3 regions of the Aeromonas enterica genome follow, and region 3 is predicted to be linked to each of the others. Evidence: riboswitches for the same ligand, from Rfam matches in the RefSeq annotation. Region 3 holds a riboswitch; each other region holds the start of a gene.
The links. Region 3 has a riboswitch for cyclic di-GMP ahead of ACW5XD_RS05375 (fimbrial protein). Riboswitches for the same ligand answer to the same signal wherever they lie in the genome.

Region 1 (3,280 bases), on a different contig from region 3:
ACCGAGCGGCTGCTGGCCGGGGTGTTCGGCACCTCGTCCGCCCGCCTGGTGCTGGCCTCGGCCCTGCAGGGGCGCAACATGCAGCTCGAAGAGATCGCCACCATAGTGGACGAGGCCTCAGACGTGTTTCGCTTCAACCGCGGCCTGCTGCAGGGGGCCATCGAACACATGGGGCAGGGGATCTCGGTGGTGGACCGGGAGCTCAAGCTGGTGGCCTGGAACCGGCGCTACATAGAGCTGTTTCACTACCCGCCCGGCCTCATCCAGATGGGGCGCGCCATCGAGGAGATCATCCGTTACAACGCCGAGCAGGGGCTGTGCGGTCCGGGCGATATCGAGGCCCATGTGGCGCGGCGGGTCGCCTTCATGCTGCGCGGCAGCCCCCACATCTCGGCGCGGGAGAGGCCCGATGGCCGGGTGATCGAGATGCAGGGCAACCCCATGCCGGCGGGCGGCTTCGTGATGACCTTTACTGACATCACCCCGTTTCGCGACGCCGAACGGGTGCTGCGCGAGGCCAACGAACATCTGGAGGCGCGGGTGGCCGAGCGTACCCACGAGCTCTCCGAGCTCAACCGCCAGCTGTTGCTGGTAAACCAGCAGGTGGAGCGAGCCAACCACTCCAAGAGCCGCTTCCTGGCGGCGGTGAGCCACGATCTGACCCAGCCCCTCAATGCGGCCAAGCTGTTTACCTCTTCTCTGCTGGAGATGCTGCCGCCCCGGGATGAGACGGCCCGCATCGCCCGTCACATCGACGATGCGCTGGGGGCGACCGAGGATCTCATCACGGATCTGCTCGACATCTCGCGGTTGGAGGCGGGCAAATTCAAGGCCAAGAAGCTGGATTTCGCCCTGCACGACGTGTTCGACAACCTCAAGGCGGAGTTCGGGGTGCTGGCGCAGGCAGGAGGGGTCCAGTTCTCAGTGGTGGAGAGCAGGCTCGCGGTCTACAGCGACGTGCGCCTGTTGCGGCGGGTGTTGCAAAACTTCCTCACCAATGCGTTTCGCTACAACCCGGGCGGCCGTGTGCTGCTCGGTTGCCGCCGGCTGGGGGACAAGGTGCGCATCGAGGTGTGGGACAACGGCCCCGGCATCCCGGCCGACAAGCAGGAGGCTATTTTCGACGAGTTCTCCCGCCTCGATCACTCCCGCACCGCCAAGGAGCAGGGGTTGGGGCTGGGGCTCGCCATTGCCCGCGGCATCGCTCTGGTGCTGGGCCACAACCTGACACTGCGCAGTTGGCCGGGGGCGGGATCCGTGTTTGCCATCACCCTCAACCTGGCGACCCGTCCTGTTGCAACGACGCAGGTGGCGGCTCCCGCACTGCGGGACAGCCAGCTGGAGGGGATCCGGGTGCTCTGCATCGACAACGAGAGCGACATTCTCATCGCCATGCACTCCCTGCTGGGGCGCTGGGGTTGCGAGGTCGTCTGTGCCCAGAGCCTGGTTCAGGCGGAGGATCTCATCGCTGGTGGCTTCCTGCCGCAGCTGGTGCTCTCCGATTACCACCTGGATGACGGCAAGACAGGCTTGCAGGCACTGCACATGCTGCGCCTCGCCCATGGCAACGACATCGGCGGCATCATCATCAGTGCGGATCGCAAGAGCGAGTTGCAGGCGCAGATCCGCGAGCACGGCTACGGCTACATCAGCAAGCCGGTCAAACCGCTCAAGTTACGAGCATTGATGAACAGCGTATTACGGCCAGCCAAACTTGATGATGATCACGAAACAAGTAATTCGTCTGATTTTTAATCTCGTCTCCTCAGACGGCAAGATCAGCACTTTCTGACGAGATAAGGTGCTTTTTCTTCTCGTTTGAGGCTTGTTTTCGGTAAAAAGCGGCTTGTTAATAGCCGATCCCGGGTTTGCCCTTCCTCCTTGCCCTCCCTTATAGTCAGGTCGCGATTATTTTTGTCGCAAATCAAGTTGTGCAAAAGGCAAACCGGACGAAAGTCCGGGACGCAAAGCTTCCGGTCTAAGGGTCAGCAGTACCTAAGACAGCGGGGCCACCACAGGTTGTTTCGTCCATGGGCCAAGCCATGGCGCGATGTTGTCTGCGTTACCTGTCAGGTTGGCGTTGCCTTTTTCGTTATTTATTCCAAGAACGAAATAAGGATATTCAACTATGTTAAGTCCAAAACCCTCCGTACTGGCGTTGTTGGTCGGGGGTCTGTGTGCCTCCTCCGCCTTCGCTGCCGCTCCCGGCAAACCCACCATAGGCTGGGGCGAAACCAAGTTCGCCATCGTCGAAGTGGATCAAGCCGCCACCGCCTACAACAAGCTGGTCAAGGTACACGCCGATGGCGCACCGGTCAGCGTGAGCTGGAACCTCTGGTCCGGGGATGTCGGCCAGACCGCCAAGGTGCTGCTCGATGGCAAGGAGGTGTGGTCAGGCGCAGCCTCCGCAGCCGGCACTGCCAACTTCAAGGTGACCAAGGGGGGCCGCTACCAGATGCAGGTGGCCCTGTGCAATGCCGATGGTTGCACCCTCTCGGACAAAAAAGAGATCCTGGTGGCCGACACCGACGGCAGCCACCTGGTGCCGCTCAAGGCGCCGCTGCAGGAGAACAACAAGCCTTACGCCAACAAGTCCGGCAAGGTGGTGGGGGCCTACTATGTGGAGTGGGGCGTCTATGGTCGCAAGTTCACCGTGGACAAGGTCCCGGCCCAGAACCTGACCCACATCCTCTACGGTTTTACTCCCATCTGCGGGGGCAACGGCATCAACGACAGCCTCAAAGAGATCTCCGGCAGTTTCGAGGCGCTGCAACGCTCCTGTGCCGGGCGTGAAGACTTCAAGGTCTCCATCCACGATCCCTGGGCCGCCATCCAGATGGGGCAGGGCAATCTCACCGCCTATGACGAGCCCTACAAGGGCAACTTCGGCAACCTGATGGCGCTCAAGAAGGCCTATCCGGACCTGAAAATTCTCCCCTCCATCGGTGGCTGGACCCTCTCGGACCCCTTCTTCTTCTTCGGTGACAAGGCCAAGCGTGACACCTTCGTCGCCTCGGTGAAGGAGTACCTGCAGACCTGGAAATTCTTCGACGGGGTGGATATCGACTGGGAATTCCCGGGCGGCCTGGGGGCCAACCCCAACCTGGGCAGCGCCTCCGATGGCGAGACTTATGTGCTGCTGATGAAGGAGTTGCGCGCCATGCTCGACGAGCTGAGCGCAGAGACGGGCCGCACTTACGAACTCACCTCCGCCATCAGCGCCGGCGGTGACAAGATTGCCAAGGTGGACTATCGCGCCGCCCAGCAATACATGAATCAC
Region 2 (3,280 bases), on a different contig from region 3:
TTTGCTGATGTCTACCGCTGCGGCCATCATAGTGACTCGGGTCAGCGATGAAGGCGAGATGTCGGATCAAGTGGGTCAGCAGATCCTGGCATCGCCGCGGGTTATCTACACCGCCGCTGCCATCATGTTGATCCTGGGTCTGGTGCCAGGTATGCCCATGCTGGCTTTTCTCAGCTTTGCCGCCGTGCTGGCATGGGCAGGTTGGAGTGTCAGCAAGCGTCGGGTCAATGATCCTGATCTCGATGCAGCCCAGGAGCTGACGCGCCAGATGGTGCAGTCCGAGCCACAGGGACTGGAGTGGCAGGACCTGCCTCCTGTCGATGCGGTCGCCATTGAGCTGGGCTATCGGCTGGTGCCCTTGGCAGAAGCGGACAAGGGAGCCGAACTGCTTGCCCGGGTACGGGGTATTCGCAAAACCCTGTCCGAGCAATATGGCTTCCTGCTGCCCGAGATCCGGGTGCGTGACAACTTGCAGTTGCAACCCGATCAATACCGGATCAAGTTGTCCGGTGTGGCACTTGCGGCTGGTAACGTCGACTGTCAGCGACTGATGGCGATTAGCAGCGGGGAGACATATGGTGCCCTGGATGGTGAGCTGACGCAGGATCCAGCCTATGGCATGAATGCAGTCTGGATCTCGCCGGAGAACAAGGCTAAGGCCTTGAACCTGGGTTATTCCGTAGTCGATTCCGCAACAGTTATCGCCACTCATGCCAGCAAATTGTTGAGAGAGCAGCTTGATTCTCTATTTGGCCATGATGAAGTAGGCAAGTTGGGCCAATATCTGGCTACCCAGTCACCCCGTCTGGCAGAAGAACTTAATCTGGCGCTGACTCAAATGCAGCAACTGAGGGTTTTCCGACAGTTGCTCAAGGAGCAGATCAGCCTCACCGATATTCGAACCATTGCCACCACCTTGCTGGATGCAAGCGAGCTGACCAAGGATCCTGTCTTGCTGGCGTCCGATGTCCGGTGTGCCTTGAAACGCCAGATTATCAGACAGGCGATTGGGTCGCGCGATATTTTAGCCGCGTTTACCTTGGAGGATCGTCTTGAGCAGACGCTGTTGGCTGCAATGACCCAATCCCAGCAACAGGGAAAAATTCAGCTGGACAGCTTCCCGGTTGATCCTCAGCTGCTGGCGCAGTTGCAGCAAAATATGCCATTGGTGAAAGAGCAGTTGCAACAGCAAGGTCATGCTCCGGTATTGGTTGTCATGCCTCAGCTCAGGCCCTTGATGGCAAGATATGCTCGTTCCTTTTCAAAAGGTCTCAAAGTGCTTTCTTATAATGAAATACCAGAAGATCTGAGGGTGGAAGTTATTGGGACTCTGGGCTGAAACTGAACTGCCATGTTGTGAACAGATGGGAAGGTTATATTCCGCATATCTACTTGAATTGTCATTGGAAGCCGCTATGATGTGACGGTTTTTGACGCACAAGATGTTAAAAGCATATAACAAATATAACAATTCACATGTGTCACACAGCTATCACTGGAGAAGTGGAGTTGTCTTGTCCCACTATGGACAGTCGCATGATAAAGGCAAACTGAACTGAAAAGTCAGGACGCAAAGCCTCCGGTCTTATAGCAGCAATGCTAATGATAGCGGGGTTACCAAGGCTATTGTTACTGCCTTGATACCATTCTTTGTATAAATGAGACGCCCGTTAGAGGCGCCATTTTCTGTATGGTGCGTTTTTATTTTTGACACATCAGTTCTGTTGATTGGTTTGTCCACCATCACGGGTTCGGGTTCATATGCTTTCGGATATTTCTATCAAGAAAAACTCAAGATCGATTGGTATTGAGTCAGCACCTCATTTGTTATTGGTTAGACCAGTGTTTTCAAATGGAAATGATATTGAGGGGAGGTTGTTGGCGCAGGGGTACGCTGTTTCCTGTGTTGATTCGATCAATAAGTCTAAATTAATTCTCGCCAATAACTCAGTTGCTCTGGTCTTGCTCGATATGGATCTCATGACCGAGGCTGGTCCTCAATTAGTGCATGAATTCTGCGGTGTCGATTGCATTATTCTGGTTAATGAACAGCAGGCTTATCTTGCGGCAGAAGCCATGCGGGCGGGGGCGATTGACTACATCATCAAACCCTTTGGCTATCAACAAATGCTCGATGCGGTGAAGGGGGCGTTGCGTCTGCGCCAAACCATTCCCAATCTGATCGCTACCTCTACCATGAGCCTGCAGGTACTGCAACTTGCTCGTCGTGCAGCCAAAACGTCTGCCACCATCCTCATTGGTGGTGAGTCGGGAACGGGTAAGGAGCGACTGGCTCGCTATATCCACGACATGTCCAACCGTGCCGGCAAACCTTTTATCGCCATCAACTGCGCTGCAATTCCTGAATCCATGCTCGAATCTATCTTATTTGGCCATAACAAGGGGGCATTCACCGGGGCGACAGGTACACAACCGGGGAAATTTGAGCTGGCACAGGGTGGGACGTTGCTACTTGATGAGATTTCTGAGTTGCCATTGTCGCTGCAGGCCAAGCTGCTGCGTGTTTTGCAAGAGAAGGAAGTCGAGCGGCTCGGCAGTCACCAAACCATCGCACTGGATGTCCGGATTATTGCTGCCAGCAACAAAGATATACGGACGCTTGTTGCCGTGGGCCAGTTTCGGGAAGATCTGTTTTATCGTCTCGACGTGCTTCCCATGAGTTGGCCAGCGCTACGGGAGCGCCCAGATGACATACTGCCATTGGCCGAATATTTCATCGAGCGACATGCTCCTCAGCAAGGCTATCGTCTGAGTGAAAGCGCCCGTCAGCAGCTGTTGGCGTATGGCTGGCCTGGCAATGTCCGGGAGCTGGATAACGTCATGCAGCGTTCATTAATCATGGCTCGCGGATTGCATATTCAAGCAGTCGATTTGATGCTGCCCACTTACACCATTGAATCCGACAATGCGTTACCGGAAGCGTTTTCCGCCCCGGAAGGGCTTAGCGAGACGCGTCGGTATGCCGAATTTCAATTTGTACTAGAGACCCTGCGCCGCTTTCGCGGCCATCGGACCCGCACGGCAGAGGCCCTTGGTATGACGACCCGGGCACTGAGATACAAGCTGGCGGCCATGCGTGAGCAGGGCATAGATATTGAGCAGCAGCTTCAAAACTAAGGGATAACCGAGTGAAGATTGAAATGATGTCATCACAGGTGACGCTCTTGCAGCAGATGCAGGAGATGCAGCGAGTCGCCAACCAAACCCCTTCCATCGAATTAAATGATGCATCGAATGTGTCATTCACCGATGCCATGCG
Region 3 (3,280 bases):
GCTCGTTGGGGGTCTCTTCCAGCACGCTCAGTTGTTGCCAGTTTTGCGGTTGATATTGCCAAACCGGCTCGGCGCAGCGGCCCTGTGCATTGAGCTCGCAGCGATCCAGCTCCTGCTCGTTGTGACTCAGGATGATGCGTTCGGCCAGCGGCAGGCGGTCCTGACGCGGGGCGGTCGGGGTGCCCGTCAGCGGTTCCCAGCGACCCTGTTTCAGACCGTAGCCAAAGTCATAGCTGCTGGCCGGGATGGCCTTGCCTACCGGCACCACCTGCTCGCAGCTGAGGTAACGGATCTGCCAGCCCTGCTCGATCCTGAGTTGCGGCTCGCCGCATTGCTGTTCTGCCAGCACGGTCAGATTGGCCTCGCTCCAGTCGAAACGGCGATAGACACGCAGTTGCTGATAGGGGGCATCGCCATTGCGTGCGCTGAGCTCATAGGTCACTTCGGTGACGCGATCAGCCAGCTGACGGCTCGACTCGCCGTTCAACCGGTATTGTTGCCAGTCTGTGGGGGTGTAATTGGCCAGCGCCGAAGTGGCAAGCATGCCCGGCACTGCCAAGAGCAGTAACCTGGTACCCAGATAGTTCATTTTTATCCCTTTGGTTTTATGTCTGCGTGGTTGTCGCGGGCAATGTACTAAGTTCCAAAGGGGTATCAACTCACCAGTCAGGCCATATAAATCATTTATTTAGCTTGGATGATAACAAAGTCAGCCTCATTGGGGGCTGCAGTGATAGCAAGGACTCATCCACCATTTGGGGGGGATATAAGCCTGGGTACATGAGTTTGATGGGTTTTTCACTTGAAGATTTATCCGTGCGTCGGAACTGCGGATGTGAGACACAGGTAGCAAGGAGAGGGCCAGCTGCGATACGGGCCGAAGATAGTAGAGGGATTGGGCCCTGTCACAGGGGGAATGATGGAGCCAAAAGCCAACGAGAAAGGGTGAGACTGGCAAGCACCCATCCGCCAAACAGGGGATCAGGTGCTTGGATTGCCCACCTCTCGTCTCTGGCTATTTGTCTGCTTGTTGCCGATATAGGGCGCAAGCCCCGTGGTTGCAGGCAACTCCGGGCGTGAGCGCAATCTGGATCGTGCTAGAGGTAGCTCACCGTCACGATAGCCGTGTTGCTGCTGCTCTCCGACAGCCTGTAACTCAAGGTGCTGCTGATGGCGTTGAGACTGCCAGCTTGCTGCAGGCTGGCCAAATCCATGATCTGGTGTTGAGTGCCGGAATAACAGGTCACGCTATGGTCAGAAAAATCACACGGTGATTCGTAGATGGTCCCGATAAAGGCCACGCTGCCATCTTGAGCTGATGCTGTCGCGGGCAGTAGCGCTACGCCAAGCAGCACAGCGGTGGCGGCAGAAGAAGCAAAGCGGATGGTACTGTGGTGGAGAAAGCCAGCGGGAGTATTGGAAGTGTTCATGTTTATGTCCTTTTCGTTACAGGTCGTTGTACGAAAAGGGCAACGCAATCAAAGAGAATGGCATACAGGTTATGACATCACTCTTCTCAGATGGCAGCTTCGCTGTCTTAGGTATTTAAACCCTTAGACCGGTGGCTTTGCGTCCCGACCTTTCGACCGGTTTGCCCTTTACTCTATGTTTAGATGATAACCTCCTGCATCGAGAAATCAATCGACAAAAAATTTGAGATATAGCTTACAAATAGCAGCAGTCATTCGTATTCGTATCGAGATACAGTCACGATGTTCTCTTTTAGTTTATTATTAATGATGTGGAATAAATCTTTGGATGGTGAAAATATGGTCAGCGTGGAGGTGCATTTCACATTAATAGATTTGTTATTTTCCCAGCGCATGGAATGGCTACACATTTTACTCATATATGTCATCCGTTATCTATAGACTCCATACGAGCTATAGGAACGGTAGCTGATGGGGAAATGATATCTCCTTCATATCTGATGGTGATTTATTGAAATTCACTCAGGTTGTGTTGGCTAGTGTTGTCATATAAGTGATATATATATTCAATAGTTGGCTACTATTGTTTGTTAATGTTTTTATTTGCGGTAAGTTATTGATTTTAGTGTGTTTATTTTGCAATCTTTAAAAATCAAAATGTATTTGATGTGCATCGTATATATCGCTAATTTATCGAAAAGCAAAAGCTGAACCAAGCTTTCTGTGCACATGAATATGTAGGCATGTCAATGAGCACAGATGCAGGAGATAGGGGGTAGCGGGAACTATCCCTTGGCAACTTTTGCTTTTAACATGCACAGATAAATCTATCTGTGGTCATTTCTCATCGAGTTGTTGGTGAGAGGTCGGCTTACTGGTAGTTGCTGTGTGATAATATTGCGGCATCATCGAAAACCATGACTCCAGCTTGGTTTAGATGATGCCGCATAACAACACGCGTTAATGTAGGTATACACAAATGAAAGTTAATAAAGTTCTGGTTGCCATGGGTGTTGGTTCTGTAATGCTGTGCGGCTCTGCTCTTGCTGCCGGCGGCGCTGGTTCAGGCAAAGTTACTTTTAATGGCGAGATCATCAATGCGCCTTGCTCCGTAGCCTCTGAGTCTGCTGATCAAGTCGTTGAAATGGGCCAGATCAGCACCAAAGAGCTGGTTAACGGTGGGGAGTCCAACTCCAAGCCGTTTAGCATCAAGCTGCTGAACTGCGAAATTACCCCTGAGGAAGATGCCGTCAAAGTGACCTTCAGTGGTTCCAAGGATCCTGTTGACCAGAGCCTGTTGGTTATCGGTGGTGGTCAAGCTGCTGGTGCCGGCATCAAGATGACTGCTCCGGGTGGCGATGCGATTGTATTGGGCGAACCTACAACTGCCTTCAATCTGGTAAATGGCGACAACGAACTGCCCTTCAGTGCCGTGTTGAAAGGCTATGCCGACCAGACTACTAACCCGCTGATTGCCGGTGCTTTCACTGCGGTTACCAACTTTACTCTCTCCTACGAGTAATCGTCTGCCTTAACGTGTGACAAGGGTTGTGGTGGTGAAAACCACTACAACCTCACACATCTTTTTCCTCTCACCGGACCTTGATCATGAAGATGTCAATGATGGTGCCAGTGGTGCTGCAGGTTGTGATGATGGCAAGCCCTGCTAATGCGAATGAACTGACGGATGGTTTGGCTGAATCAGCTTGCACACTCGGTGATCTGGATGAACTGCACAGCATTCCCTGGCAACAGCAACGCCATGGCACACTAAAAATCAGTGGCTGTCAGATTAAAGGACCAGTGAGTGAGTCACTGTCTCATATATCCATGTCCGTGCATGGTGCCAT

Region 1: linked by a shared signal. The riboswitch ahead of ACW5XD_RS09980 (glycosyl hydrolase family 18 protein) and the one ahead of ACW5XD_RS05375 (fimbrial protein) in region 3 are both predicted to bind cyclic di-GMP.
Region 2: linked by a shared signal. The riboswitch ahead of lafK (lateral flagellar response regulator transcription factor LafK) and the one ahead of ACW5XD_RS05375 (fimbrial protein) in region 3 are both predicted to bind cyclic di-GMP.

What each region holds. Positions count from the first base shown of each region.
Region 1 covers NZ_JBSTYL010000007.1:91,170-94,449, forward strand. The annotation lists gene ACW5XD_RS09975 (hybrid sensor histidine kinase/response regulator) at 1-1,755, shown strand, start outside; cyclic di-GMP riboswitch class I at 1,930-2,017, shown strand; gene ACW5XD_RS09980 (glycosyl hydrolase family 18 protein) at 2,129-3,280, shown strand, end outside.
Region 2 covers NZ_JBSTYL010000008.1:45,102-48,381, forward strand. The annotation lists gene lfhA (lateral flagellar biosynthesis protein LfhA) at 1-1,339, shown strand, start outside; cyclic di-GMP riboswitch class I at 1,535-1,622, shown strand; gene lafK (lateral flagellar response regulator transcription factor LafK) at 1,762-3,138, shown strand; gene lfiE (lateral flagellar hook-basal body complex protein LfiE) at 3,150-3,280, shown strand, end outside.
Region 3 covers NZ_JBSTYL010000003.1:274,974-278,253, reverse strand. The annotation lists gene ACW5XD_RS05380 (collagenase) at 1-589, opposite strand, end outside; gene ACW5XD_RS05375 (fimbrial protein) at 1,098-1,478, opposite strand; cyclic di-GMP riboswitch class I at 1,520-1,606, opposite strand; gene ACW5XD_RS05370 (fimbrial protein) at 2,410-2,952, shown strand; gene ACW5XD_RS05365 (hypothetical protein) at 3,051-3,280, shown strand, end outside.